3 regions of the Anabaena sp. AL93 genome follow, and region 2 is predicted to be linked to each of the others. Evidence: predicted binding sites of a transcription regulator. Region 2 holds the regulator's gene; each other region holds the start of a gene.
What was found. Region 2 encodes NtcA, which controls nitrogen genes in cyanobacteria. Its sites were predicted from a motif close to TNTGTANNNNNNNNTACANA; they were not measured.
Positions count from the first base shown of each region.

Region 1: the regulator NtcA is predicted to act here: its motif matches at 8,984-9,003, upstream of AN486_RS14075 (Glu/Leu/Phe/Val dehydrogenase).
Region 3: the regulator NtcA is predicted to act here: its motif matches at 3,615-3,634, upstream of AN486_RS04075 (DUF3120 domain-containing protein).

Region 1 covers NZ_LJOU01000049.1:19,172-32,005, reverse strand. The annotation lists gene AN486_RS14110 (serine protease) at 1-606, opposite strand, end outside; gene AN486_RS14105 (COP23 domain-containing protein) at 1,006-1,536, opposite strand; gene AN486_RS14100 (trypsin-like peptidase domain-containing protein) at 1,654-2,379, opposite strand; gene AN486_RS14095 (succinate dehydrogenase/fumarate reductase flavoprotein subunit) at 3,290-5,017, opposite strand; gene AN486_RS14090 (hypothetical protein) at 5,190-5,504, opposite strand; gene AN486_RS14085 (folate/biopterin family MFS transporter) at 5,850-7,175, shown strand; gene AN486_RS14080 (carotenoid oxygenase family protein) at 7,261-8,727, shown strand; gene AN486_RS14075 (Glu/Leu/Phe/Val dehydrogenase) at 9,085-10,374, shown strand; gene AN486_RS14070 (hypothetical protein) at 10,745-10,960, shown strand; gene AN486_RS14065 (AAA family ATPase) at 11,351-11,899, shown strand; gene AN486_RS14060 (hypothetical protein) at 11,899-12,033, shown strand; partial or broken gene AN486_RS14055 (histidine kinase) at 12,416-12,730, opposite strand.
Region 2 covers NZ_LJOU01000023.1:476-5,057, forward strand. The annotation lists gene fabI (enoyl-ACP reductase FabI) at 1-318, opposite strand, end outside; gene ntcA (global nitrogen regulator NtcA) at 696-1,367, shown strand; gene AN486_RS07965 (DUF3084 domain-containing protein) at 1,581-3,029, shown strand; gene AN486_RS07970 (pre-16S rRNA-processing nuclease YqgF) at 3,100-3,522, shown strand; gene AN486_RS07975 (DUF3146 family protein) at 3,524-3,787, opposite strand; gene AN486_RS07980 (hypothetical protein) at 3,957-4,133, shown strand; gene AN486_RS07985 (ribbon-helix-helix domain-containing protein) at 4,378-4,582, shown strand, end outside.
Region 3 covers NZ_LJOU01000010.1:36,297-49,130, forward strand. The annotation lists gene AN486_RS04060 (TIGR03279 family radical SAM protein) at 1-389, opposite strand, end outside; gene AN486_RS04065 (undecaprenyl-diphosphate phosphatase) at 501-1,412, opposite strand; gene AN486_RS04070 (Rpn family recombination-promoting nuclease/putative transposase) at 1,657-2,589, opposite strand; gene AN486_RS04075 (DUF3120 domain-containing protein) at 3,637-4,368, shown strand; gene psbU (photosystem II complex extrinsic protein PsbU) at 4,662-5,090, shown strand; gene nadB (L-aspartate oxidase) at 5,298-6,971, shown strand; gene AN486_RS04090 (vitamin K epoxide reductase family protein) at 7,026-8,015, opposite strand; gene btpA (photosystem I biogenesis protein BtpA) at 8,206-9,018, opposite strand; gene rimO (30S ribosomal protein S12 methylthiotransferase RimO) at 9,942-11,297, shown strand; gene AN486_RS04105 (DEAD/DEAH box helicase) at 11,363-12,834, shown strand, end outside.

The DNA of each region.
Region 1 (12,834 bases), on a different contig from region 2:
AATACCAATAACTTCACCTTGATAATTTAATATGGGTCCGCCACTCATTCCTGGTTGAACTTTATTGCTGTAACCTATACGATAACCTCTTTGAAAACTCTTATCTGGTAACAGAGAAATTTGTCCTTCTGTGAAAACTAATTTAGCACTATCATTGACAAATCCAGCCGCGACAATTTTTTGTTCTACTGCTATAGGTGCGGAAATTCCTAAAGTAGCGATGGTATATTCTACTGTTGATTGAAACTGGAATAAAGCCACATCTTGATTTTTTAAAGATGCTGGTTTTTCTTTAATGACATTAGCAGGATATATTTTTCCATCTGGTGTTTGAATGCGATAAGATGCACCTGGATTCATCACATGATCATTAGTTAAAATAGTGTAATTATTACCATTTTTGGCAATTAAAGTTCCTGAAGCACTGCCATTTTTAGTTAATATTTTCACAGTGATTGATTTAGCTAAAGCTTGTAATTGTGCTGAGGTTAATAGTTTTTTTGTAGGTTCTTGTGCGGTAACTAGTTGAGGAGAAATCAATAACAATTGCTGAGGAATAGTTAATAAAGCGGTTGTGCAAATGAGGGTAAAAAATAGGTGTTTCATGATCTTTTTTTGTTTGAGTAAATTAGGAGATGAATATAAGTAGGTTGGGTTGAGGAACGAAACCCAACACTTCTTGACAACTTCTTTAAGTAGGTTGGGTTGAGGAAAGAAACCCAACACTTCTTGATAACTTCTTTAAATTAGTTGGGTTTCACTTCGTTCTACCCAACCTACAATTTTTGAGAATCTGGTGCTTGAATGCGATAAGATTCACCTGGATTGATTACATGATCATTAGTTAAATAAGTAGGTTGGGTTGAGGAACGAAACCCAACACTTCTTGATAACTTCTTTAAGTAGGTTGGGTTGAGGAACGAAACCCAACACTTCTTGATAACTTCCTTAAATTAGTTGGGTTTCACTTCGTTCTACCCAACCTACAATTTTTGAGAATCTTCTTTATTGCATTTTATTCGCTGGTGGTGTATTGAGGAATTGGCGAATATCAATGTAAAATTTATCTTCTCCAGAACTTTGTGCAATAGGTACTGTCGTAGCACTGCCAAACCAGAGTTTGTTTAACTGTTTGAGAACATCCCTAGACTTGTCCTGAGGTCGCAATGTAAATAATACAGTATCACAACCACCATCAATTGAACTCACAGAACAAATTACTTTGCTCCCATTTTGAAAACCATTGGTAACGTAATTAAGACTGCCGTTATTAAAAGCTGTTTGGAAGTTATCAGAAACTTTTTGACAACGTTGTTGTGGTTTAACTCCTCCTAAAACAGATGTCCAAGTCACCATTGCTTTTTGGAAATTTGGTGTCCAAAGAAAAGTAGTAGGAACAGACTTTCCATTTTCGGAGTAACGACTTGTAGAACAGATAAAGCGAATTTGATTATTAGCATCTTCTTGAGCAAAAACAGGAGTAGATGCTAATGTGGTGGTTAAGAATAGTGTGGTTAATAATGTTAATTTCATCATTTCTTAAATCTCCTAATTTGGGAAAGGTACATTTAATTTCTGTGGGGTGGGCATCCTGCCTGTTCAGATAGACAAACTAGCTAGAAGCCTATACCAAGCTAAATTCTCAACAGACTATTAGCGCCGTAAACGGGAAATATTTCCCTGACGAATTGCCGTTAAGAAAGGTTGTATTTTATTTACCAGGATGGCAATACTAATACCACTATTGCTGCCATTTCTATCAAGTTGAATAGCAGTATTTACGCCAATAACTTGGGCTTGGGAATTGAGAAGTGGACCACCAGAATTACCGGGATTAATTCTAGCATCATGTTTAATTATACCATCTTGCTCGTCAAGATTGCTCAAAACACCGGCAGTAAAATTATTTAGATTGCCATAGCCAAAGGGACTACCAATAGCATATACAGACTGTCCCACTTGGGCTGATTTTGCTAAAGATAATGTGGGTAAATTCTTCTGGTTACGAATTTTAATGGCTGCTAAATCTATTCCATTTTTAGCAAAGCCAATCACGTTAGCAGGAAGTCGTTTCCCGTCTTCTAAAACTACAGTAACGGTTGCGGGTGCATCTTGCAAAACGTGAGCATTAGTAATAATTAACCCGTCAGAACTAACAATAAAGCCACTGCCGCTTGATTTACCTGTGTTGATATAAACTACGGCTGGACTGGCTTTTTGATTCACTCGAATGCGCGTTTGTTCTTCCGAGTTTTGGGCTATGACAGGGTTGGAATGATGATTTGGTTGGGGAAATGCCAAGCCATTTGGTGATGCTAGAGCCTGTACGGATAAAACAGCAAGCCCTGTAACTGCTATCAGATATGGTTTTCTGTTCATTGGTGAACTTGGTATAGACTAAGGTAGCTAAGTAGAACGGCTTGAATAATTCAAAGTTTGTAGTGAGGAATTTATTCCTCATTTGAGGGCTGAAGCCCTCACTACGAAATCATCTCCAGATTTTTTACATTACTTAATCTACTTTGATTTATTTTCGTCTACTTACTTATGACATTGTATTTAGAAGATTATCCAGGATAAATGACAAAATTGAACTGTTGTTACCATTTTTGTAACAGCCTCTCATTGTGGGCATATTTGGCTCTTGCGTCTCTTTGATGGTGATTGAGGATTGATTATAACAAAACCCTTGCGGGACAAGGGTTCTGAACAATTATCTCTATATTTTCAATGAAATGCCCACACAATAAGAGGTTGTTTGAAAAGTATTAGATGAAACCAACAATCTCCGAAACCTAACCCCCCTTCCCCCCTTCCCTACAAGGGAATGGGGGTTTCAAAGCCTCTCCCCGCGTCGGGGAGAGGTTTGGAGAGGGGTTTATTGATACATTAAAAACTTTTCAAACATCCTCTAAGAGGTTGTTTGAAAAGTATTAGATGAAACCGATAATCTCCAAAAACCTAACCCCCCAGCCCCCCTTCCCTACGTTAGCGCAGCGTGCCGAAGGCTGGGAAGGGGGGTTTCAAAGCCTCTCCCCGCTTAGGGGAGAGGTTTGGAGAGGGGTTTATTGATACATTAAAAACTTTTCAAACATCCTCTAAGGCCGCCATTGATTTTGAACCAGGTTTTCGATAAAAAGAACCGAATAACCGCATATTTTAGAAAATTAAATATTACAGCGGTTTCCGCTCTTATGAGGTACAAAGTTGAATCATGAAACTCTTGTAGTGCGGGCATCTTGCCCGCTGGATATGTACCTCATAACACCGGAAAGTGCTGTATCTTTAATTAATATTTTCGCTCTTTTGGTGCAAACATTGTGATTGTGACGGGACGATATTGAATATCAATTCCTGTGGGTGAATAATAAGCCATTGTGTGTTGTAAAAACTTATTATCATCTCTTTCGGCAAAGTCTTCTCTAAAGTGTGCGCCGCGACTTTCTTGGCGGTTGAGGGCGGAAGTTAAAATGGTTTGTCCAACTACCATTAAACTTTGCAATTCTAAGGCTTCAACTAATTCTGTATTCCAGCTTTTTCCTTTGTCATCTAAATATATTTGTGAATATTTTTGTTGTAGTTGGGCGATTTTTTCTAATCCCTGACGCATTACTTCGTCGGTGCGGAAAACGCCACAATTTTCAGTCATATTATCTTGAAAAGCTTGACGGATTTGATTAATTCTGTACTGTCCTGGTTGGTCTATTAAGAGTTGTATTTGTTGTTTGGCTTCGTTGATGTAGCGTGTTTCATCTATGGATGGTAATTGCCGATTTTGGACATAATTAGCGATCGCTGCTCCAGTCCTTTTACCATAAACTACACATTCTAATAAGGAGTTACTACCGAGACGATTTGCACCGTGAACAGACACACAAGCAGTTTCCCCAGCCGCAAAAAAGCCTTCGACAAAACTATCATTATTACTTCTAACTTGTCCGTCAGTGTTGACAGGAATACCACCCATACAATAATGATTGGTAGGACGAACCGGCATCGGTTGAGTTACAGCATCTACACCAAGCAAACGATGTGCTTCTTCCCAACAGAAGGGAACACGACTCATGATTTTTTCCTTACCCAGATGGCGTAAATCCAGATAGACAAAGGGACCACCCGCGCTACCATCAGTATTCACTCCACGACCAGCCCGGATTTCATAGGTAATTGCCCGTGAGGTAATATCACGAGGGGCTAATTCCATGCGACTGGGGGCGTAATTAGCCATAAAGCGATCGCCATCGGCATTAATCAAATATGCCCCTTCACCGCGCACAGCCTCGGAAATCAGCACCCCCACAGGATACAAACCCGTAGGATGAAACTGGACAAACTCCATATCTGCCAAAGGTAAACCAGCCAAAGCTGTCATCGCCAAACCATCACCAGTAGAAGCATAATCATTAGAAGTCGTGTTATAAACCCGACCATAGCCCCCCGTAGCAAACATCACAGCCTTCGCCCGTAACACCTCAATATGCCCATCCAACAGGTGAAACATCACCACACCCTTCGCCTGGCCATCCTCCAAAATCAGGCGCATTACATACCATTCTTCGTAAATCTGCACCCCATAACGGCGCAAATTATTCACCAACTCATGTAAGATTGCATGACCAGTTTTATCAGCCGCATAACAAGTGCGGTTGTGAGAATGTCCACCAAAAGCCCGTTGAGCAATCCGACCATCAGGTAAACGAGAAAACAATACCCCCAGATGTTCCAAATCAATCACCACATCCGGTGCTTCCTGAGTCAAAATTGCCACCGCATCTTGATCCGCCAAATAATCGGAACCCTTGACAGTATCAAAAGCGTGAGCTTCCCAAGAATCCGTACCATCCACATTTTTTAAAGAAGCCGCCATACCACCTTGAGCAGCCACCGAATGAGAGCGAATTGGGTGAGTTTTGGCAACTACCGCTACCTTTAAACTAGGGTCAGTCCGGGCAATTTCCACCGCAGCCCGACAGCCAGCCAAACCACCACCAACAATAATTACATCATGTTCAAGCATCATCAACCACCGATTAAAAAAAAATTCCCCATCTACAAGACAGGGTAATAGAGAAATTGTAAATTTGACATCTGGTGCAAAAAAATGTAGAGACGCTTCATGTAACTTCTCTACAAGGGTTGTAGCAAACACACATTTAATTTTTACCAAATGTCTATTGGTGAAATCCCCTTTAGCTAGTTACTTGGACTGGGTTTTGTGAAATACTACTTTGTATTGATTCTGTCTTGGTTTTTGGCTCTACAGCATTGAGTTCAATATTATTTAATAAAGTCGTCACAAAGGCGAAAAGTAAAAAAGGTAGAGATAAAAGAACCACAAGACCTACCGTAGCTAAAGCGTATACAGGTCTTTTTGCGCCCATTAGTGCTAAAGCTGATGCCAAGCTAATAGTAATCGTAATTAACCAAACAATAATTTGACCGTAAATATCACCAAAAGTTAAGGTACAGACAAAGCGATAGTTTTGAATATTATTTGTGTTCATTTTAAAACTGGCCTCAATTTTGTCCTATAGCTTCTACCTTAAATCTATGTTTGCCTCAAGAACAATTTCTCAATATATTTCCAAGGTTTGTAATATTACTTTACAAAAAACTAATGTTCAGTCACATCCCCTGGGAAATTGTCAATTAATGTGTTTTATATATAACCATTTATACAGAGAACACGGTTAAAAAGAAAGTTTCTTCTATACAAAATTCGCCAAAGGCGATCGCTCGACTGACAGAATCAAACCGGATTCCTATAGTTTCATAATTAATAAAAACTTATCCTCAATTTAAAAATCTATGATATAAAAGTAAATAAAACTTAATCATTATTCATGCAAATGCTAAATGACTCCCCTACCTTACCCAAATTCAAAGATTTACTAACCAAAAAAATTCTCTTAGGTAACGAACCCAGTGCTGAGTTAATAGCAATTCTTACCATCTATTTTGTTCAAGGTATACTGACATTATCGCGTTTAGCTGTCAGCTTTTTTCTCAAAGATGAATTACTATTAGGTCCCGTGCAGATGTCAACAATTATGGGAATCTGTACTATACCTTGGATGATTAAGCCATTATATGGGTTTATTTCCGATAGTTTACCCATATTTGGTTATCATAGAAAACCTTACATAGTTATGTCAGGAATTCTGGGCTGTGCAGCTTGGGGATGTTTAGGAACAGTCGCTCATACCAGTACAACAGCCACAATTATGATTGTACTTTCTTCTGTCTCTGTGGCTATTAGTGATGTGATAGTTGATTCCATAGTAGTTGAAAGAGCCAGAAACGAATCAGAAGCCAAAATAGGTTCTTTACAATCTCTTTGTTGGGGTAGTTCAGCTATTGGTGCCTTATGTACAGCTTACCTTAGCGGGTTACTTTTAGAATATTTTACCACCCGTATAGTATTTTTAATAACAGCATTATTTCCTTTAATTATTTCATCTGTAGCTTGGTTAATTACTGAAAAACCTATTAATAAAGATCACAAAAAAAGCAACAACACAAAAGATCAACTACTAAAAATCCGCCAAGCAATTACTCAAAAAACAATTTGGTTGCCCACATTATTTATATTTATTTGGCACGCTACACCAAAAACTGAATCAGCATTCTTCTATTTCACAACTAATGAACTCCACTTTCAACCAGAATTTTTAGGACGAATTCGGTTAGTGACGAGTTTTGCTTCCCTAGTTGGAGTTTGGGCTTTCCAACGTTACTTTAAGCACATTCCCTTTAGAACTATGATTACTGCGGGTATTTTCCTATCCACAGCTTTAGGAATGACGAATTTATTATTAGTAACGCACACCAACAGAATGTTAGGCATAGATGATCATTGGTTTAGCTTAGGTGATAGTTTGATTATTACTGTGATTGGGCAAATTGTATTCATGCCCATATTAGTATTATCAACAAAGCTTTGCCCTCCCGGCATAGAAGCCACATTTTTTGCGTTAATCATGTCTGTATTTAATGTAGCAGGAACAGTTTCCTACGCATTAGGATCAATCATGATGAAATGGTTAGGAATCACAGAATATCAATTTGACTCCCTGTGGTTATTAATCATTCTCACTAGCTGTACTTCTCTGATACCCATATTTTTTGTTAAATTGCTACCAGATGATAGAATTGATAATGATGTACTTATTTAATAGATAAAAATCTCGAAGACAATTAGATTTATCTCTATATTTACATCCCTGGTTTTCTGAAAAAACTTACCATAGCCAAGAAAAAATGCAAATATTAGAACCTCAAGATCAGCAAAATCTCCAAAAATCCTACACTCTCAAAGATTGGCAAGGAGGATATGAATCTCTTCACCAGGAATTTGATTACTGGATTGATGATATAGAAGGAGAAATACCACCAGAATTGCAAGGAACATTATTTAGAAATGGACCTGGTTTACTAGATATTAATGGGCAAAAATTACATCATCCCTTTGACGGTGATGGCATGATTAGCCGCATTACATTTACCAATGGCCGCGCCCATTTTCGTAACCGCTTTGTTACCACAGCAGGTTATTTAGCAGAAAAAAAAGCGGGTAAAATTCTTTATCGTGGTGTTTTTGGTACACAAAAACCGGGCGGTTGGTTAGCTAATATGTTTGATTTCAAAATCAAACATATTGCTAATACTAATGTAATTTATTGGGGTAAAAAACTATTAGCACTATGGGAAGCATCCGAACCATATTTACTTAATCCGCACACTCTAGAAACATTAGGAAATGAATACTTTAACGGTGTTTTATCTAAAGGGGAAGCCTTTAGCGCCCACCCGCGAATTGATGCAAATGGTACATTAGTTAATTTCGCTATTACACCAGGACTATCAACTACAATTAACATATTTGAGTTAAATACCGACGGAGAAATCACCAATAAACAAAATCATAGCGTTGCTGGTTTTTGCTTCATTCATGATTTTGTGATTACAGAAAATTACTGTATTTTCTTCCAAAATCCTGTTAGTTTTCACCCCATACCTTTTGCTTTGGGAATATCTAGCGCCGCCCAATGTATTAAAGTCCAAAAAAATCAACCTACAAAAATCATCATTATTCCTCGCCAAAACCCAACTAAAAAAATCAAAGTTTTAGAAACTCAGGCAGGTTTTATTTTCCATCATGTTAATGCTTTTGAAGTGGGTAATGAAATTATCATTGATTCCATTTGCTATGAATCATTACCAGAAGTTGAACCCAATAGCGATTATCGAGAAACAGATTTTGATGCCAATTCTCCTGGCAAACTTTGGCGGTTTAATCTGAATTTACCAACCAATACAGTCGAAAATCATTTAATAGATGATCGATCTTGTGAATTTCCCACAATGCACCCTCATCATGTCGGTAAATCCTATCGTTATCTATACACGGCTGCGGCTCATAAATCAACGGGAAATGCTCCCCTACAAGCAATTTTCAAACTTGATTTAGAGTTACAACAAAGACAATTATGGAGTGCTGCACCAGCAGGTTTTATCGGTGAACCAATTTTTATTCCTCGTCCAAATTCCCAAACAGAAGATGATGGCTGGCTAATAGCCTTAGTTTATGATGCAGAACATCATCGTTCAGATGTGGTAATTTTAGATGCTGTAAATTTGGAAAAAGGTGAAATTGCAAGACTACACCTCAAACATCATATTCCCTATGGCTTACACGGGAGTTTTACACCTGAAACATTCATTTAATTAATATAGGTTGGGGAAAAGCTTCTGCGTCACCCAACCAAGTCATCAAAATTTCAGGTGTTGCTGATAGCCTGCGTGGCGTATCAGCCATATTGAGGTATAAAATTACCAAATTGAACCTTTAAAACTCTTACTCTTTGCGCCTCTGCGCCTCTGCGTGAGACTAAAATTCATATCCTTAATCAGCAACGCCAAAATTTAGATATTTTTATAGTTTATCTGCCCAAGCGTCTTACAGCATACAAATCGAAATAAAATTGTAACAGAAACTACAAAATTGACATCTTTTTCAAAAAAGAGGGTAAGCTAACCATATCAGTCCGGTTCACAAACATACGGTGATGAGGAGTAGGTATTATGGTGACAACGTCTCTCCCACTTATAGAAAATCATTCTCCAGCGCATATTTGTCCTTATGATCAAGCCTGTAGCTATTTAGAATGGGCTGCTAAAGAATTAAAATTAGATCAAGGTATCGTAGAAATACTCAGTCACCCTCGAAAAGTTGTCACAGTTTCCATTCCCATCAAAATGGATAATGGGGAAGTGCGGGTTTTTGCTGGACATCGGGTACAACATTCGGATATTTTAGGACCCTATAAAGGTGGTATTCGCTACCATGAAGCAGTGACATTACGAGAAGTATCCGCCCTAGCCATGCTCATGACTTGGAAATGTGCATTGTTAGGCATTCCCTACGGTGGTGGCAAAGGCGGAATTCCCATAGACCCCAAAAAGTTCAGTGTGGGGGAATTAGAACGGATTAGTCGTCGTTATATTAGTGAATTAATTAAAGACATTGGACCATCCGTAGATATACCCGCACCAGACATGGGAACATCAGCGCGGGAAATGGCATGGATGATGGATACTTACTCTGTCAATGTTGGTCATTCTGTCCCCGGAGTAGTTACAGGTAAACCCTTATCTATTGGTGGTTCCCTGGGACGAGAAATGGCGACTGGACGCGGTGTGATGATTATTGTTCGTGAAGCGATCGCCGATCACGGTAAATCCCTGGTAGGAGTCAGGGTAGCAATTCAAGGCTTCGGTAATGTAGGTGGGGCAGCCGCCGAATTGCTACACCAAGAAGGAGCAAAAATTATCGCTGTTTCCAGTGCTAGTGGGGGTATCTTTGCCGAAAATGGTCTTGATATTTCCGCTGTCAAAGCCTACGCTGCGGCAAACCATCGCAGTGTGGTGGGATTTCCCCAAGGAACACCCATTAGTAATGCAGACTTATTAACTTTACCTTGCGATGTCCTGATTCCTGCCGCTTTGGAAAACCAAATTACCGCAGAAAATGTCCATCAAATCAAAGCCCAATTTGTCGCAGAAGCGGCTAATGGTCCAGTGACTTTGGAAGCTAACCGCGTTCTAGAAGCCCAAGGTGTCACCGTGTTACCGGATATTTTAGCCAATGCTGGGGGTGTGGTGGTCAGTTATTTAGAATGGGTACAAGGTCTTTCCTACCTATTCTGGGACGAAGAACGAGTCAACCGGGAAATGGAACATTTGATGGTTCAGGCTTACCGCAAGGTGATTCATGAGTCGCAAGCACGGGGGGTAAATCTGCGATTAGCTGCTTATACTTTGGGTGTAGGTAGAGTCGCGCAAGCTTTGAATGATCGGGGTTTGTATCCTTAGTTGTATTTGCAATTTAGTTTAATTGGGGTGTGTTATGGCTTTAGCCTAACGCACCTTTTTTTTAATCCCTGTACATCATCTACATATATAATCATTTTGTATAAATACTGATTGTTGATTATGCTACAACGAGTAATTATCAAGGGCTTCAAGTCCATTAAGACAATGGATCTTGAGTTGCGTCCCTTAAACATATTGATTGGAGCTAATGGAGCAGGTAAGAGACTTCCAAGAAATAAATTATCCTAAGAAACGAACCACAGAGGCACAGAGTACACAGAGAGAGAATTTCTGCATCAGTTTTGGGACATTTTTTTATTTGGAAGTCTCTAAGAGCAATCTGATCTCCTTTTTCAAGATGCTGAATGAGATGATGGCCGAACGACTTCAAGAATATATCGGCATATCGGGTTATGCTCAATCCCTATTGCACTTTGGACCGAAGGTAACACTGCAAATAGAGGCACAACTAGAGTTCAAGATTGACAAAGGGGATATTATCTATAAAATCTGTCTAGTTCATGCGGCAGGGGATATTTTAACCCACATTCCGCACCCTGGGGTGTCACATAGTATTATCACTTGATTTTCTCTTGATTTCTGGATATAAATTATGCCTTGTCGGCATCATGTATCCGTTAATTCATTGAGATTCTGTATATAATACATCCTCATTTCATCATAAAAAACAGTAAAAACCGATTGTGACAGTTGAGGGTGCGGAAGATAGGTTTTAATCTTTGCTGAAGAAACAGGGACGCGAAACGGCTTACACCTACCTCAACCTTCAACCACTTACTCGTTAGGTGCAGGACATCAGGAAACAAAAATCAACAAAGCAGCACAAGAAGGTACGCCAACAATTGCCAACGCTATCAAACATTTGCTCAATGGCTGTTGTGTTTACCACTTTCACGATACGTCATCTACCGCGCGAGTTCGTCAATCCTGTTATATTGATGACAACCGCTCGCTGGTGTCTGATGCTGGAAATCTAGCCGCATTACTTCTGAGATTTCGTGAATATCATAATACAGCCTATCAGCGTATTATTAAAACGATCCGTTTAATTGCCCCATTTTTCGATGATTTTGTTCTTGAGCCTAGAGCGAATAATGTTATTCTCAACTGGCAGGGAAAAGACTCAGATCAAGTATTTGGTCCACACCAATTTTCGGACGGTACATTACGTGCTATCTGCCTGACTACGTTGCTTTTGCAGCCAGAAGAAGACCTCCCAGAACTAATAATTGTTGATGAACCGGAACTGGGTCTTCATCCCTACGCGCTCAATGTTGTAGCTGCGATGTTTGGTAAGGCCTCCTATCATACACAAATTCTCATCAGCACCCAATCTACTTCTTTTTTAGATAACTTTAATCCTGAAGATGTAATTACGGTAGATAGAGTAGGTAAGGAATCGCAATTTAAGCGGTTAAATCCTCAAGAATTAGAAACTTGGTTAGAAGAATATAGTTTAGGAGAAATTTGGGAAAAAAATATCATTGGTGGAGGTCCACACTAATGATACGACTCTATTTATTTGCAGAACGACCAACTGAACAAACATTTGCTGATAACATCTTGAAGCCACACCTTGCTCAATACGGTGTTTTTTTGGACAAGATTATGGCTATTAAAACTCGAATCATTGGGTAAATAAGGCATTGACACCCCCAACGTTAACGGGGGTAGATTTTTGTGTTCATGAAATGCGATCGCAGGATAAATTCTCATGAAATTCATTGAATCGTATAAAAGATAAAAGAGATAAAAGTAATGACTCAAAAGTATTACTGGCTGAATTTTGGATTTTTGATGACAACCTTTTTTCATCAGAAATTTACCTAAACAAAGACAAAAGCTCTCAAAAACATCAGTGTAATCAAGTAATCGTTTAAATTCATATTTAGTAAGTTACGAAACTTCCTTAACTACTTGCTGAAGAAGTCGCAAACTTTAATGGCAAAGATACTATATAACGGTATCCTGACTCCACCGAACCTTGAATAGAAATTTGTCCATGATGTAACTCGGCTAAAGTTTCTACTACCTGAGAACAAAATGACTCCCGACGTAAAAGTTGGCGTTTAGAAGCTAAATCATTCATTAATCCTAACCGAGATAAGCCCACCGCCGATTTGAACCAATGAAATTTTTGATCAATAAATCCTAAAATAGAAATTTCCACTTCTAGAAAGTGAGCAGCAGTTTGAGCAGCTTCTTCAAATACTGGAATCATTTCTGATTGTTGCAAACCCAGGTTCAATAATGCTTGTAGGCGTTGTTGTTCTTTTGTATTTACATAATTTCCATCATTTCGAGGAGTAAATAATTTATTGTTTGAATTTGCCATTGTGATTATTAGCCTAATAACTGCTTGATATGTAAATTTGCACAACCCCTAGAGGTTATTTCATCCCTATTTTCAAGCATTCCCAAATTTTTGACTACAATCAA
Region 2 (4,582 bases):
ACCTCCGGTCAAATCTTCTTTTTTTGCAAAGGCTAAACAATGCACTAGAATATCTATTTTCCCCCATTCTTGCCGGATGGTTTCAAAAGTAGATTGAATTTGCTCGTCATTTTCAACATTGCAGGGCAGAAATAGGCTAGGACTGAGCGTTTCTACCAATTCAGAAACTTTTTTTTCCATTTTACCCTTGTCATCTGGCAAGTAGGTAATGCCCAAATTAGCCCCGGCTTTGTGTAGTTGTTGGGCAATTCCCCAAGCGATAGAACGGTTATTGGCAATACCTGTAACTAGGGCATTTTTTCCAGATAGATTGAGCATAGAAATTGCTAATTTAATTCATCATTAGGAGCATACTAGAATCTGAGCCTAGTTTGACTGCATCGGGCTAGGGATTTTCCAAAATGCTCCATAAGCAAGCAGTAAGCCCCAAAAAATCATGCCCATGTTTACAAAAATTCTCAAGAAATTGACAATTTTTAGAGGCAAAACTTTTGGAGTATAATTGGTGAAACTACTTATCAATAATTACTAGCTAAACGGAACAACAATTATGTATCATTATAAACGGAAGGCTAGGAATTCCGCGTTTAGGTATAGGAAAAAACAGCAAGGTTAATGGTGATTTATTGATTTTTCGGGTGTATTCTTAGGTAATTAGTTTTTGTTTTTCTGGCATTGGGTAGGGGAAGGGAGAAATGATAGTGACACAAGATAAAGCCCTAGCAAATGTTTTTCGTCAAATGGCGACCGGGGCTTTTCCTCCGGTGGTGGAAACATTTGAACGGAACAAGACGATCTTTTTTCCGGGAGATCCTGCTGAACGAGTTTATTTTCTTCTCAAGGGTGCTGTGAAACTCTCAAGGGTGTACGAGGCAGGAGAAGAAATAACGGTGGCTCTGCTGCGAGAAAATAGCGTCTTTGGTGTGCTGTCGTTGCTGACAGGCAATAAGTCTGATCGATTTTATCATGCAGTGGCATTTACTACTGTAGAATTGCTTTCAGCCCCAATTGAACAAGTTGAACAGGCACTGAAGGAAAACCCAGAGTTATCAATGTTAATGCTGCGAGGTCTTTCTTCGCGGATTTTGCAGACGGAGATGATGATTGAAACTCTTGCTCACCGTGATATGGGTTCAAGGTTAATTAGTTTCTTGTTGATTCTTTGTCGAGATTTTGGCGTTCCTTGCGCTGATGGTATTACCATTGATCTGAAGTTATCCCATCAGGCGATCGCTGAGGCAATTGGCTCTACTCGCGTTACAGTCACTAGACTGCTGGGAGATCTACGCGAGAAGAAAATGATTTCCATTCATAAAAAGAAGATTACTGTGCATAAACCTGTTGCTTTAAGTAAGCAATTTACTTAAAAGTTATGGGTAAATGGAGTTGGCACGGCTTCTATTTTTGAGGTAATACGGTCTTAGGGTCTCCCTAAGTAGCGTCACTACCATAGAGATTAAACCGTTAATGTGGAGGAAAGTCTCAAAATTGTATAATTCCTACTTTGGCCTAACTCCATTTACTCACAGACAATGGTTGAACGTAGTAGGCTGTATCGGTCAGCATTGCGGTAGTTAAAAATGGCCACCGGGTACATCCTTATTGCAGCAATTCTTATTTTGGGAGGCGTAATTGCTACCGTTGGCGATCGCATCGGCACACGAGTTGGCAAAGCTCGTCTCTCACTTTTCAATTTACGTCCGAAAAAAACTGCTGTAATTGTGACTATTTTTACAGGCGGTCTAATTTCTGCATCAACTTTAGCAATTCTCTTTGCGGCTGATGGCGGATTGCGAAAGGGCGTATTTGAATTAGAGGATATTCAAAGAGATTTGGGGAACAAGCGGGAACAACTAAAAATCGCAGAAGCGCAAAAAAGTCAGGTTGAGAGTGAGTTAAATAAAGCCAAACAAGAACAAAGTCAAGCACAGGAAGAATTACAGAAAATTAATAAGTCATTACAGGCAGCAAATACTAAACAAAAGACCACACAAGCTCAACTCAATCGCACTCTTAATCAGCAAGCCAAAACCCAAGCCCGACTTAATGCAACTCAAAGCCATCTTGGTGGAATTGTGATTCAGTATCAACAGGCAAGAAGTGAATTACAAACTCTTTATAATCAGCGACAAACATTACAAACGGCAGTAGAAGAGTTAAAGGCGGAACGGAAAAGATTATACGCTGAAGCAAAACAGGCAATTGATGAAGCGAAGACGGTAATTGAAAAACGCGATCGCAAAATTGTTAAATTAGATAAACTTATTCAAAATCGTAACCTCGAAATTAAACAGCGGGAAGAAGTTATTATGACTAGAGAATCTCGCTTAAAAGAATTAGAGAAACAACAACAATTTTTAGAGCAGGAAGTAGCCAGACTAGAAAAATATTATCAGTCCTACCGTGACCTCCGCTTGGGTAAACTAGCCTTAGTAAAGGGTCAAGTAATAGCGGCAGGATTAATTACTGTAGACAAGCCTGATGCAGCACAGCAGGCAATTATCCAAATTCTTCAGGAAGCTAACCGCAATGCCAATATTCAATTAACTGAACCTGGTGCTATTCCGGCTAATAAAGAAATACTCCGTGTCACTAAAGATCAGGTTAAAGCACTAGTTGCACAAATTAAAGATGGTCGAGAATATGTAGTCCGAATTTTCTCCGCAGGTAACTATGTCAGAGGTGAAAAGCAAATAGAATTTTTTGCAGATGCAGCGAGAAATCAACTCGTATTTTCATCAGGGGAAGTGCTGGCTACTACTACAGCGGATTTAAAAAATATGACATCTGAACAAATGCGTCAACGCTTAGATTTACTAATTTCCGCTTCCCAGTTTCGCGCCCGCAATGCGGGAATTGTCGAAAGTGTCCAAATAGAAGGAACTTTTCCGCGCTTTGTTACCCAATTACAGCAAACGGAACAGGAAGTAGAAATCAAAGCTGTAGCCGCAGAAAATACTTATACTGTAGGTCCGCTAAGAGTCAAGTTAGTAGCCCTCTTGAATGGACAAATTCTTTTTAGTACGTGAAGAATTTAATTAAAGATTGAAAATTACTACAATCAATATTGGGCGCAGACCCTGCGCCCCTACGTAAATAATGACTAATACACAACCTGTAATTTTAGGATTTGATCCCGGTCGTGATAAATGCGGGATTGCGGTGATGGGATTGGATAGACAACTATTTTATCATCAAGTTGTTTTGGCAAATGAGGCGATCGCTAATATTGAAACACAACTGCAAAAATTCCCTGTATCCTTAATGGTGATGGGAGATCAAACAACGGCTAAAAAGTGGAAACAGCAACTTAATCAGGAATTAAGCAAACCCACCAATATCATTTTAGTTGATGAACGTTATTCCACTTTACAAGCACGCGATCGCTATTGGCAGATGTATCCACCCCAAGGCATCACTAAACTATTACCCAAGGGTTTGCGTCAACCCCCCCGGCCAATAGATGACATTGTGGCCATTCTCCTGATTGAACGATATCTTAACCGACTAACTGACAACTAATTTACAATTCAGCCCGAATTGTAAAAGCATAATCCCCTCCAGGTTCTAACTGATAGTCCTGTTGTTCTAAAAACCGCCCTAGAGGTTCTTTGATTAAAGCACGACCCTGGGAAGGCTTTACAGAAAGTTCTCCCCGACGGAAATGCCACTGGAAATGCCACTGAAAATTACCGGCGCTAACTTCACCTTCAAGAAAGCCTTGTTGCCAAGATTGGCGGGTAACTCTCACATGAGCAGTAGTTTCTGGCAGACGTTTAGCACTCACGCTTGTTTGATGTCACGTATGGGATAAAAGCCAATTATTTATGTAGGCTACTTATTCTATGTACCAAAAATAGCTTAATTCTACAAACTAATCAAAACAAGATAAGTTAGTAAAGTCCAGTTTCTTAACTACTCTTTTGTGGTCAAATTACGATAAAAGCAAGATAATAATGCAATTATTACATAAAACTATTTGTGAAGAGTGTGCTTTTTATATCAAATTAGAATGCACTCACCCTGATGAGTTGGGAGTTAATTGTGCTACTGTCACTTTCTGTAATTCATTCACTCCAGCGGTAGAAATTGATAGTCCTTGCGTGTCTTTTGGTAATGATGATGAATATTAATTTATACAGTGCGTAAGTCCTATAAACTTACGAATCTCTAAGGGACTTCCAATTAAAAAAATACCCAAAAATTTCTCGTGGTGCGGGACGAAAAGCCCGCTAATCATCAAGGACGGGCAGGATGCCCATCCCACAAAATTGGGTAATTTATTTTTTGGTGTTCCCTAAGTCCAAATCAATAAACTCGCAATTTTCTAATAAATAATGTACAATATAATGTATGCACTAAGTATACTTCTAAATTGTGTCAACTAAAATTCGCAAACAGATTTATATCCAACCAAGTCAAGAACATCTACTCAAAGAGATTGCACAACAAACAGGTATAAGTGAAGCCGAGATTATTCGTCAAGCCATTGACCTTCATCTTAGTGAAATCACTGTCCCCCAAACCGATATCTCATTGTGGGAAGCCGAAAGAGAATTTATTGCACAAATCAAAACTCGAC
Region 3 (12,834 bases), on a different contig from region 2:
AAAGTTAGATAAGAACCATATAAAAAGCTTAGGCGATAATCATCATCTTTTAAATATAAACTAGTTCGTTTTCCTGGTGGTTGTTGATCAATAAAGCAAAAGGGACAACGGTTATTGCACTGAATCAACCCATCAAATAAAGCTGTAGCAAATTCCAGTCCTAAATCATCATCATAATCCTTTTCAATTTCGACATGATGGGTTTTCCCCGTCGCATCTAAAACTTCTAATTCGAGAATTTCATCAGCACATAAAAATTGATAATCAATTAAATCACGGGGTTGTGTGCCATTAATAGCCACAATCGCATCACCGGCTGTAAAGCCAATTTCCTCCGCAATTGAGTCAGGTAGCACCTTGGTAATTTTCGCAGGTTGAATGGTAGTCATTAGTCAGTTGTCAGTTCTCAGTTCTCAGTTCTCAGTTGTCAGGAAAGGTTGGAGGACAGAAGGAATTTATTTGGAAGTCCCTTGTCCCCTATTTTCCAGATTTCAACTACTCTAACTATTTTTTAACATTCCCGCAGCGATCGCACTTAATATTGTTGCTCCAAATGCCAACCGATACCAAACAAATATCCAAGTATTCTTGGTTTGCAGATAACGCAACAGCCAAGCAATAGAGATATAAGAAAAAACAAACGCAGATAATGTCCCTACACCTACCACAACCAGGTCAATTTTCCCCAGTGCCTCCTTCAAAAACTGATACACAGTAGCAAGTGTTAAAGTCGGAATACCTAAAAGAAAAGAAAATCTAGCGGCTGTTTGCCTTTCTAAGCCGAGAAACAAGGCTGTAGTTAAAGTTGAACCCGAACGAGACGCACCAGGGGCTAAAGCCATCATTTGTCCGATCCCAATCAACAAACCATCACGAATTGTTAGGGTGCTAAAATCTCGCTTATGACTGCCCAGTTTTTCCGATGCACCTAATAACAGCGACATAACAATTGATACTATTGCAATAGAAGTCATACTGTTAATAGCTGAATCTTCGCTATTTAATGCTTTTTTCAGGACAAATCCGCCGATTACAGCAGGTAAAGTTCCTATAGCTATGCCTACTAACAATTTCCATTCTTCCTGTTCCCAGTCTTTTTGTTGAAAAGCCTTGAAACCTCCAGTTAATATCTGTTTAATATCTGTCCAAAAATAAATTAATACCGCTATGACACTACCAAATTGAATTGTTGCCAGAAAAGCTTTTGAACTCAATTCCTGCCAATGAAAAACCTTGGTAAACACCTCTAAATGAGCCGTACTGCTAATGGGTAAAAACTCTGTAATCCCTTGAACTATACCCAAAATAAAAGCCTGAAAAATTAACTGAATCAGATTCCCTTCCGGTACTCCTACCTGTAACAGTTGCCATGATAGTAAATTTATACTATTCACTTCTAAGATTGTTGTCATTAACAAAACTCCCAAAATCAATGCGTAATTCTAGCAAACTATCCAACTTTACTTGGTTGTTGTCAGTCTGTTTAGACAAAATCTTATCAGCGCAGTAAGTAGGTTGGCGTTGAAAATTGTCGTTATGGCAAGGCAAAAGGCAAGAGGCAAGAGTGAAGAAGTTTTCAGCGATTTTACGTTTCTTTACACAGTTTGGTTTTATTGTGTTCACCTACTTAACTCTTAAATAAACCATGCACCCAAATTACTTGTTTATCTCAGATTTTAACCATATTTTCAAATCATTAATATCTGTAAAATCTAATAATGTTTCTCCTAGCCTTTCTAATTGTTCTATGTTCAAACTTTTGATATTTTGAGTATAACTATCTTCCAGCTTTCCAAACCGTTTAGATAATATCCTTAGCAATAGGTTTGTTGCTGCATCTTTTTTACCTTCCTGTCTGCCTTCCTGTCTGCCTTCCTGTCTGCCTTCCTGTCTGCCTTCCTGTCTGCCTTCCTGTCTGCCTTCCTGTCTGCCTTCCTGTATCCCTTCCTGCTTTGCTTCTTGATATACCCGTGTTTGCTTAATATCACTCACTAAAAACATTGCTTCTATCTCCTGACGGCTTAATTGTGAAAATTTGGACAATAAAACAGTCTCCAACAACTCTATAATACCTTGTTTTTCTCTGTCATTATCAATCTCCGTCTTAGTTCTTGCCATAAGGGTTTTAACTAATTCCAGTGCTTGTGCTTCCTTACTAACAATTAACTCAATTAACCCCATACCAATTGAACCCGGTGGTAATTCATCTAAATAAATTCGTTTAATTCTCCCACTATTAATCAATTCTTGTTGATAAGCAGTCAATTCTCCCACATCTAAACTCCGTTTCGGAAATAAAGCTACGGCTTGCCAATCTTGTACAGGTTTGAATTGATTGAGATAAATGTTGATTTCGGCGATTAATTCCCAGTAAAAATCTGGTTTTTGTTGAAATTGCACTTCCACAAAATAGATGGGTTTCTTCACACTATCTGCTGTGAAAATTCCATCAAATCGAAATGCTTTTTCTTTCACTTCCACAGAAGTAAATTTATAATCTGTGGCATTTTCTGTAGGTTCTCCCAGGATTTCAAATAATAGGGTGTGGAAAGTGAGGAAGATTTGGTAGAATATCGTGTCTGTGTGCATTATTCCTGATTTTAATATTTCTTATATTACAAAAAAAAGGGAACAGGGAACAGGGAACGGGGGAAAGAGGGAATATTTTGCCATAATATTCAAAATATGGCTCATTTCTTATACATGGCAAGCTTTATGAGATTTTTTGTTCAGATTTTGCATATTATGTACTGGCGTTGCTGATTAAGGGTATGAATTTTAGTCTCACGCAAAGGCGCAATCACGCTTCGTGATCTCGAAGAGTAGACGCACTGAGGTTTGAGTTTTAAAGGTTCAATTTGGGAATTTCATACCTCAATATGGCTACGCCTATGTACTCAAGAGCCTAAAAAACTAAAGTTTCAGAGTTTAGATCTTCAGTCAAAAAAGAGATGTTTTTACAAGATGCGTAGCAGGAAAAAAACAGTATCATTATTTCAATCTCATGTTTTTAAACATGAGTTTTTTCTGTTCCCTGTTTCCTGTTCCCTGTTAAGAGTTCCCTGCCCTCACAGACAACTTTTATGGCTTACGCTACGCTATCAGCAAACCGTAAGATACAAGATAACGTCTTGGTATTTTGGCTATGAAGACAAATATGATTTTTTTATTTCCCTAGTTCTGGAATTTATATGGGAAATAATTATCTTGATAAATAAAAGCCTTATATATAGGCGCACACTTCCCCTACTTTAACATAAGTATAGCAAAAACTCGGAACACTGTCAAGCCCCCTAGCTGAAATCACCAAAAATCGTTTGATTATTGATAAAATTCTCATTATTATTGAGAATAGACCCTCAATAATTGAGAAAGTCCTTTTTTACTAGAATCCTATACAAATAACTTATAATTCAATCACAAAATTCGCAATTTCTCTGATTAATCTGGTCATTTATCAATACCAAGTCACCAAAGTGATCACTTCTGAAAACTTAGCCAAGGTCATGGTCATATTCCTTTGCCGATTGAGTGCATACCTCTATAAATATCATGTATAATCAAGATGCCCCCCTGGGGGATTTTCAGTTATGATATTGTGAAATAAGTAAAGTTTAGTAACAAATATTAAAAACTTTGATTAATCATACATTCTCTGCCTACACAGCTACTAACCCCACTGTAGATATCAATCACAGCCTGAAAAATCATCATTTACCAAATTTTCTATCTTCCCGACAAAATTGGTTAATATTTTTAGCATCAGTATTCTTAGTATCAGTACCAGTGTTCATAGAAGCTCCATTGGTGCGATCTTCTCCCATTCTTAGCGTATTATTGACAGGCTTTTGGGTGTGGTTCAGTATTAAATTAATGTCACGTCCCCAAACCTACCTGTGGGGAGATTTACTCTTTGGCTTTAGCTGGACTTGGTTAACAGGAGCGATTTATTGGGGTTGGTTAAGATATGAACCAATCTGGCATATACCAATAGAAGCATTAGGATTACCTTTTGCTGTGTGGTGTTTAGCGAAAAATTGGGGTAAGGTTGGCAATTGGTTTTACCTGGGTTCTTTACTAGGAACAGTTTTAACCGATATTTATTTTTATTTGGTGGATTTAATGCCTTATTGGCGACAAATTATGAGAACAGATCCATCAGGTGCTTCACAAATCTTACAGAATGCCCTAGCACAAGTCCAAACCCCTTGGGGAGAAGGCTGGGCAGTCATTCTTGCCCTGATGCTGATGACAGTAGGAACAGTCTCTTTACTCCATAAGCAATCCCATTGGTATGCCTTTGGGGGGGCGGTTTTGAGTACAATTCTAGTAGACAGTCTCTTCTTGTTAGCAGCAGTCCTGGCGTGAAATTCCCATCAATTCAGGTAAACACCGAAAAATGGGCGCAGAGGTGCTATGAGGTCAGATTTTTGGCAAAAGTCAAATCAAACCAAATAGTCGTAAATATTATGGATATTGATACGCTGTATATTAGTTTTTGATGACTGTTGTGCAAGCTCTCAAGCTTAAACCATGAAGAAGCTAGGATCAAGTTAGAAAAGAAACTGCTCTAACACCCTTAAAATTCCGGCTTATGCCCTACAGTTCATAGCTTTTGGCTGCAAAATTTTATTATTCCTGGAAAAAAAGAGGTAAAAATCGTGAAAGGATTGGTGCGTTTATTTACTGTGTTTACATTGTTGCTAGGTTGCTGGGGAATACTGGGAACTACCCAGACAGCCCAAGCTGTTAGTTTCAATAGCTTTCTGGGAAATCAAGTTCCAGTTTTAGCGATCGCTCGTCAAAATAGAGCAGATCAGAAGCTAGGAACAGAGTTTGGTAAGAAAATTGATTTGAACAATACCAATATGCGGGCTTTCCAACAATATCCAGGACTTTATCCCACATTGGCTAAGAAGATTGTCGCTAATGCTCCCTACGAAAAAGTAGAAGATGTATTAAATCTGCCAGGATTGACCGATAGCCAAAAAGAACGTTTGCAAGCTAACTTGGATAATTTCACCGTGACAGAATTGGAGCCTAACTTCAACGAAGGCGACGATCGCATTAACAACGGTATCTACAGATAACTAAGGATTGGGGATTGGGGACTGGGGACTGGGGACTGGGAATTGAAAACATATTCCCAATTACCCATACCCGAAGTTTAGATTTTAAATTTTGGGCTGTAAATCCCAAAAATCATCCAAATCACAAAAATCATAGTTAGCCCTTGTTCCCTATTCCTGGCTGTAAATCCCAAAAATCATCCAAATCACAAAAATCATAGTTATACCTTGCCCGATATAAATATTCCTAACCAATTCGATGTTTTAGTAGTCGGTGCCGGTGCAGCAGGACTATATACAGCCCTATGTCTACCCACATCCTTACGAGTCGGCTTAATTACTAAAGAAACAGTCTCACTCTCTGCCAGTGATTGGGCGCAAGGTGGCATAGCCGCAGCTGTAGCCCCAGAAGATTCGCCAAAACTGCATATTGAAGACACATTAAAAGCAGGGGCTGGTTTATGTGATATCGCCGCTGTCAAATTCCTAGCCGAACAAGCCCCCAGTTGTATTCAGTCCCTGGTTGACCTGGGCGTAGCTTTTGATCGTCATGACAGTAACTTAGCTTTAACCCTAGAAGCAGCCCATTCTCGTCCTCGCGTGCTTCATGCAGCCGATACTACTGGTAGAGAAGTTACCACCACCCTGACAGATCAAGTCCTACGTCGTCAAAATATCAAAGTAATTCAGCAAGCTTTAGCTCTGAGTTTATGGATAGAACCCCAAACCGGTCAATGTTTGGGAACTAGCCTATTTTATCAAGGGAAAATTACCTGGATTAGAGCCGGGGCTGTGATTTTAGCTACAGGTGGCGGTGGTCAAGTATTTGCCCAAACTACTAACCCAGCGGTAAGTACAGGTGATGGTGTGGCCATTGCTTGGCGGGCAGGGGCAATTCTCCGTGATTTAGAATTTGTCCAATTTCATCCCACAGCCCTCAGCAAACCAGGACGTTTTCTCATTAGTGAAGCTGTGCGTGGAGAAGGGGCGCATTTGGTGGATGACACCGGGCGACGTTTTGCCTTTGATTACCACCCAGCAGGGGAACTAGCACCCCGTGATGTGGTCAGTCGAGCTATTTTCAGTCATTTACAAAAAACGGCTGCTGACCCGGCTACAGCGAATGTCTGGTTAGATATGCGCCCCATTCCCCCTGACAAAATTCGCCACCGTTTCCCGAATATCATCGCTGTTTGTCAACGTTGGGGGATTGATGTTTTTACTCAACCCATTCCTGTTTCTCCTGCTGCCCATTATTGGATGGGTGGTATTCTCACAGATGTCATGAATGCCACGAATATTCCCGGTTTATACGCCATTGGAGAAACTGCCAGTACGGGAGTACATGGTGCTAATCGTTTAGCTAGTAATTCGTTGTTGGAATGTATTGTCTTTGGGGCGCAAATGGCTAATGTTGACTATGAAAAATTGCAACTGGGAAAACAGGAATCTGCTAATATTATTGAAACTGAAAGTTTGGCAGTTAACCCATCTCTAATTGAGTGGGAAAATCAACAAAGACAATTAGCAGAAATTCGCCAAAATTTACCCCGTGTAGTTTGGCAAAGTGCAGGTATTTGTCGAGAAAAATCAAGTTTAGAAAATGCCATTTCTCAAGTTGCATCTTGGCAAGAAGACTTTGCGGCTTTATCTTTAAGTCAATTATTATTGAGTTTAAAACCAACACAATCAGTTAATTTTCAACAACCACAAATTGAAAAGGAATTGCGGCTTTGGGCGGAAACTCGTAATTTATTAGATGTGGCGGAATTAATTCTCAAAAGTGCTGTTTTTAGAACCGAAAGCCGGGGTGGACATTACCGTTTAGATTATCCCGAAACTGATCCTAATTGGCAAGTGCATACTATTGTCCAAAATCAGCAATGGGTAATGGGTAAATAACAACAGAACTAGATCCCCGACTTCTTAGAGAAGTCGGGGATCTTATGAACAACTTTAACGAAAATATTTAAAGTTTTTCGGACCTGTGTAACCAGTTATTTTTCCTAGTTCCTCTAAAGTCTGGACTCCGCTATAACTTTTACCATTAATAATCCAAGTCGGGAAACCTTCGATTTTTGCAGCTTTACATAATTCTGGTTTACCATTGGGACTATCGCCAGCGCACTCTACCTTAGAATTATCATTAATGATTTGATAAGCCTCTTTACCAAAAAGTAGCTTTTGTTCGTGACAGTGTGGACACCAATAGGCTACATATTCCTTAGCACCAGATTTGACAAGATGTTGGGCTAGGGCTATTTCGGCTGCACCAGATTTAGTGGTAATTTCCCAGCCAAATTGAGGATTTGGTTGTTCTTTAGGAGTAAAGGTAATTGCTGTTGGTTTGCCATCAGTTGATTCAGTAATGTTACCTGATGGATTTACTTGAGAATAAACTCCTAAAGTCCCAATTAGCGTCACCATTGCCACAATCACAGCCGTAAATAAAAGTTGTCCAATGTCTTCCCAATCTCTACCCATGACGGTTAACACTAACATAGTTAATGCAAACAAGGCAGAGGCAATACAGTACAGACAAACAGCTTGGAGTTGAAATGCCAGGACATACATTAAGTATCCACTGAAAACTGACATAGCGATCGCTCCCACAAACAGCAACCACCAAGTTAAATTTTCTAGTTGTTTCTGACTTTTGTGATTTTCCCCTGCGTTCAATGCTAAGGGAGCTAAAGCCAATATCAACATCCCCATGTATGCCAATAAACCAAATACAGGTAATGGTTGACCTAAAACCGTAGCCCAAGGACTAGAAAGGACATCCACACAACCTTTAACATTTTCTGGGGTAGTACAAACCGGAGTGCTACCGGTCAGCTTTTCATAGGTGAGATAACCTGTATTTAGGATACCAAAACCAGCAATAGTTGCGATCGCCGAACGCGACCATTTATGAATCCAAGGAGTAGAACGACGACGAATCATAATATTGGTAATGGGTAATGGGTAATTGGTAATGGGTAATTGGTAATTGGTAATTGGGGAATAGAATCTAAAGATCCTCCTAATCATCTAAATCAAGAAAATCAAAAGAATCATAGTTTAGACAATTTCTAATCAAGAAAATCAAAAGAATCATAGTTTAGACAATTTCTAATCAAGAGAATCAAAAGAATCATAGTTTAGACAATAGAGGTCTGCGGGCAGCTTCGACAAATTGGCTGACGCGAATCGGATCTATTGGTTGCTGAATTTGACCATGACGTTTCAGAGAACTAGAAACAATCACCCCGTCTGCGGCTTTTAACAAAGTACCCACATTTTCCCAACTTGCACCACTACCAATAAAAACAGGAGTACCAGCAGCCGCAACACTAGCTAGTTCCAAATCCTCTTGGTCAGGAGGACTACCAGTAGCCCAACCAGATAGAATTACCGCGTCAGCCAAACCTCGTTCAATAGTATCCTTAACAGCAACCGTCAAATTAGGAGAACTCAAAGGACGGGCGTGTTTGACCAAAACATCAGCAAAAATTTTCACATCAGATCCTAATTCCCGACGATATCGTAATAATTGATGAGCGTCCCCTTCAATTAAACCTTGATCCGTTGCCATCACACCCGTAAGAACATTAATTCTGACAAATTGGGCATTAACGCAACTAGCAATAGCGATCGCACTTCTACCATCATTGCGTAACACATTTAATCCCAAAGGCACAGTCACCAAATTCTGGATGCGTTGCACAACCACAGTCATAGCGCTCACAACTGCGGGGTCAACTTGATTTTTCGTAAATGGGGCATCAAAAAAATTCTCAACGATAATCCCATCTACCCCTCCACTGGCAAGGGCTGTGGCTTCTTGTTCGGCGCGGTCAATCACTGCTTTGAGACTACCTCCCCAACGGGCTGAAGTCGGAAGAGGGAGCAGATGTACTACGCCAATAATTGGCGTTCGGGTTTTAAATAACTGATATAAGTCCACGTCTTTAATTTACTTGTCACAGTCTGGAGTTCTTGCCTATCCCCACTCTCCAGACGAGGGGGTAACAAAATGGCATCAATAACTAGACAGGAAGAATCACACAAAAAAATGCAGATTCTCTAGGCATTACAGCCTTCCGCCTTTTATACTAATAATATAAGTTGCTTTAGGGAACAGAAAACAGGAAATGGATGATTAGGAATGGGTAATTAGTAATTTTTCCCATCTCCCGGACCCTGATCCCACCTTTTTCATGGTCAAATTATTGCCTCCTCCTGAAGATATAAATTAACTTTCAACCTTCCATAAGATATGTTAAGATAGAATCTGATGACAAGAGGAGTTTGCCACTCACAAGATGCAAGGCAGCTTCCCGGCATTTAATTGCAAATGTCCGAGTAGCATTACTGCTTGATAGGCGTAGTCGCCCATGCGATTTCCCCAGTTGGGTAGCGGCTTCTCACAACAGACCTCTTGGTCGGCTTCCCAACGGGTAAATTAACAACGCCCACGCTGCGGTAATACAAAATACCATTAAGCGAATTGTTAAAAATATAATGAGTGTCAAACTTACCCAAAGACACTTAAAGATTACCCTGGGAAACAAATTAGTAGAAGTATCATAACATGACCCCTATCAACATGATAGCTGAAGGTCATAAACTGGCTTTTACTAATTAAAGTTGCTAGTTATGTAGGTTAAATCTGGTAATTAGTAGCGGGTAGTTGGGTGGAAAAGACAACAGAATTCAGGAGGTAGGGGCGCAGGGCCTGCGCCCAGTCAGAAATCACCGAGTAAAACCCGATTGATTTTTGATTGAAGTTTCGTGCTTCATTTACCTGCTGTATTTTTGTGATTGCATATTCCTAACCCAACGCTTGAATGTTAATTAACAAGGAAAAACGGAAGATCTATTCAAAATATGGTTGAAAAGCCAACGATTGCCATTTCTCACCTGGGCTGCGAGAAAAATCGAATTGATACAGAACATATGCTAGGGCTGCTAGTAAATGCAGGCTATGGTGTAGATAGTAACGAAGAATTAGCAGATTACGTAATTGTCAATACCTGTAGTTTTATTGAAGCGGCTCGACAGGAATCAGTAAAAACCCTAGTAGAACTAGCGGAAGCCAATAAAAAAATCGTCATTACTGGCTGCATGGCGCAACACTTTCAAGAACAATTATTGGAAGAATTGCCGGAAGCAGTAGCGGTAGTAGGGACAGGCGATTATCACAAAATCGTTGATGTCATCGAGCGAGTAGAACAGGGAGAGCGAGTTAAAGAAATTACTGCCGAACCTACCTATATTGCCGATGAAACCACACCCCGTTATCGGACAACCACTGAAGGGGTAGCTTACCTACGGGTGGCAGAAGGCTGTGATTATCGGTGTGCATTTTGTATTATTCCCCATTTGCGAGGAAACCAGCGATCGCGTACCATTGAATCAATAGTCGCCGAAGCCCAACAACTGGCAAGTCAAGGTGTCAAAGAAATAATTCTCATTTCCCAAATCACCACCAATTACGGCTTAGATATTTACGGGAAACCCAAATTAGCCGAATTGCTACGGGCATTAGGCAAAGTAGATATCCCTTGGATTAGGATGCACTACGCCTATCCCACCGGACTCACACCCGATGTAATTGCGGCCATCCAAGAAACCCCCAACTGTTTACCATATTTGGATTTGCCTCTACAGCATTCTCATCCAGAAATTCTCCGGGCCATGAATCGTCCTTGGCAAGGGCAAATCAATGATGGGATTATGGAACGGCTGAAAATTGCCCTACCATCAGCAGTGTTCAGAACCACATTTATAGTTGGTTTTCCTGGAGAAACTCAAGAGCATTTTCAACATTTATTAGAGTTTACCCAACGACATAAATTTGATCATGTTGGTGTCTTCACCTTCTCACCAGAAGAAGGAACTCCCGCCTACAATCTACCCAATCAAATTCCCGCAGAAGTGATGACGGAACGCCGTAATCAACTAATGGAATTACAACAGCCAATTTCCTTCCAGAAAAATCAACAGGAAATCGGCAAAGTAGTTGATGTCCTGATTGAGCAAGAAAATCCTGAAGGTGGAGAATTAATCGGTCGTTCCGGCAGATTTTCTCCCGAAGTTGATGGTCAAGTCTATGTTAAAGGAGAGGCTAGGCTAGGAACCATCGTTAAAGTAGCAATTCAAAGTGCCGATGCCTATGACCTCTATGGTCGAGTTATCAATAGTGATAGATTATCTTCCTATCTGCTATCTGCTGTTGTATAAGACTTAATTTACAAATAAGTATCGGTTCACAAGTTCAAAATTCACAATCAAATCTAGGAGCATTAATGAATTTATCATTTCAAGAATTAGGCATTTCTCAAGAACGAGCTGAACTGTTAGCAAACATGGGTTTTTCTGAACCTACAAATATTCAAACCCAAGCAATTCCTCAACTATTAAATGGTCGGGATGTAGTTGGTCAATCCCAAACAGGAACAGGTAAAACCGCAGCTTTTTCTCTACCAATTTTAGAAAGATTAGATCCCAGCTTAAAAGCTGTACAAGCCATAGTTTTAACCCCAACTCGTGAGTTAGCAATTCAAGTTCATGCGGCTGTTTCCCAATTTATTGGTAACAGTTACTTGAAAGCAGCGGCTATTTACGGTGGTCAATCAATTGACCGTCAAATTATGCAACTCAGACGTGGGGCGCAAATCGTTGTCGGTACACCAGGACGGGTCATAGACTTGCTAGATCGTGGTAACTTGAAATTAGATCAAGTCAGATGGTTTGTCTTAGATGAAGCTGATGAAATGTTAAGCATGGGCTTCATTGACGATGTAGAGAGAATTCTTTCTCAAGCGCCTGAAGAACGCCAAACAGCCTTATTCTCAGCGACAATGCCACCGTCAATTCGGATGTTGGTAAATAAATTTTTGAACTCACCGGTAACTGTCACCGTTGAACAACCCAAAGCCGCACCGAATAAAATCAATCAAGTGGCTTACATGATTCCCCGTCATTGGACAAAAGCTAAAGCTTTACAACCAATTCTGGAAATGGAAGATCCAGAAACAGCTTTAATCTTTGTTCGCACCCGCCGCACAGCCGCAGAATTAACCAGTCAATTACAATCTGCTGGTCATAGTGTGGATGAATATCATGGTGATTTGTCCCAACAAGCCCGGGAACGCCTATTAATCCGTTTCCGTAACCGTCAAGTACGTTGGGTGGTAGCTACTGATATTGCAGCGCGTGGTTTAGATGTTGACCAGCTTTCCCACGTTATCAACTTTGATTTACCCGATAGCGTGGAAACATACGTTCACCGGATTGGTCGGACTGGTCGGGCTGGAAAAGAAGGAACGGCAATTTCCTTAGTTCAGGCATTTGAACGCCGCAAACAACAGGCATTTGAACGCCATAACCGTCAAACTTGGCAGATTCTGTCTATTCCTACCAAGGCACAGATTGAAGCCCAACATATCCAGAAGTTAAGAGGACAAGTTGCTGAAGCTTTAACTGGGGAACGGTTAGCTTCCTTCTTGCCGATTATCAGCGAGATGATTGAGGAATATGATGCTCATGCGATCGCTGCTGCTGCTTTACAAATCGCCTACGATCAAACCCGCCCCGCTTGGTTACTATCAGGAGTAGACCTACCTGTTGAAGAAAGCCCAACTCCCAAACCCAGAATCAACAAACGTGGTGATAGTGGCGAACGTGAACGCAGTTCCGGTGGTGGTCGCGGTGGTCGTTCCTCTTGGTCAAAAGAAGGTAAAGGCAACGACGACAGACGCAGCAGCGGTGGCGGTAG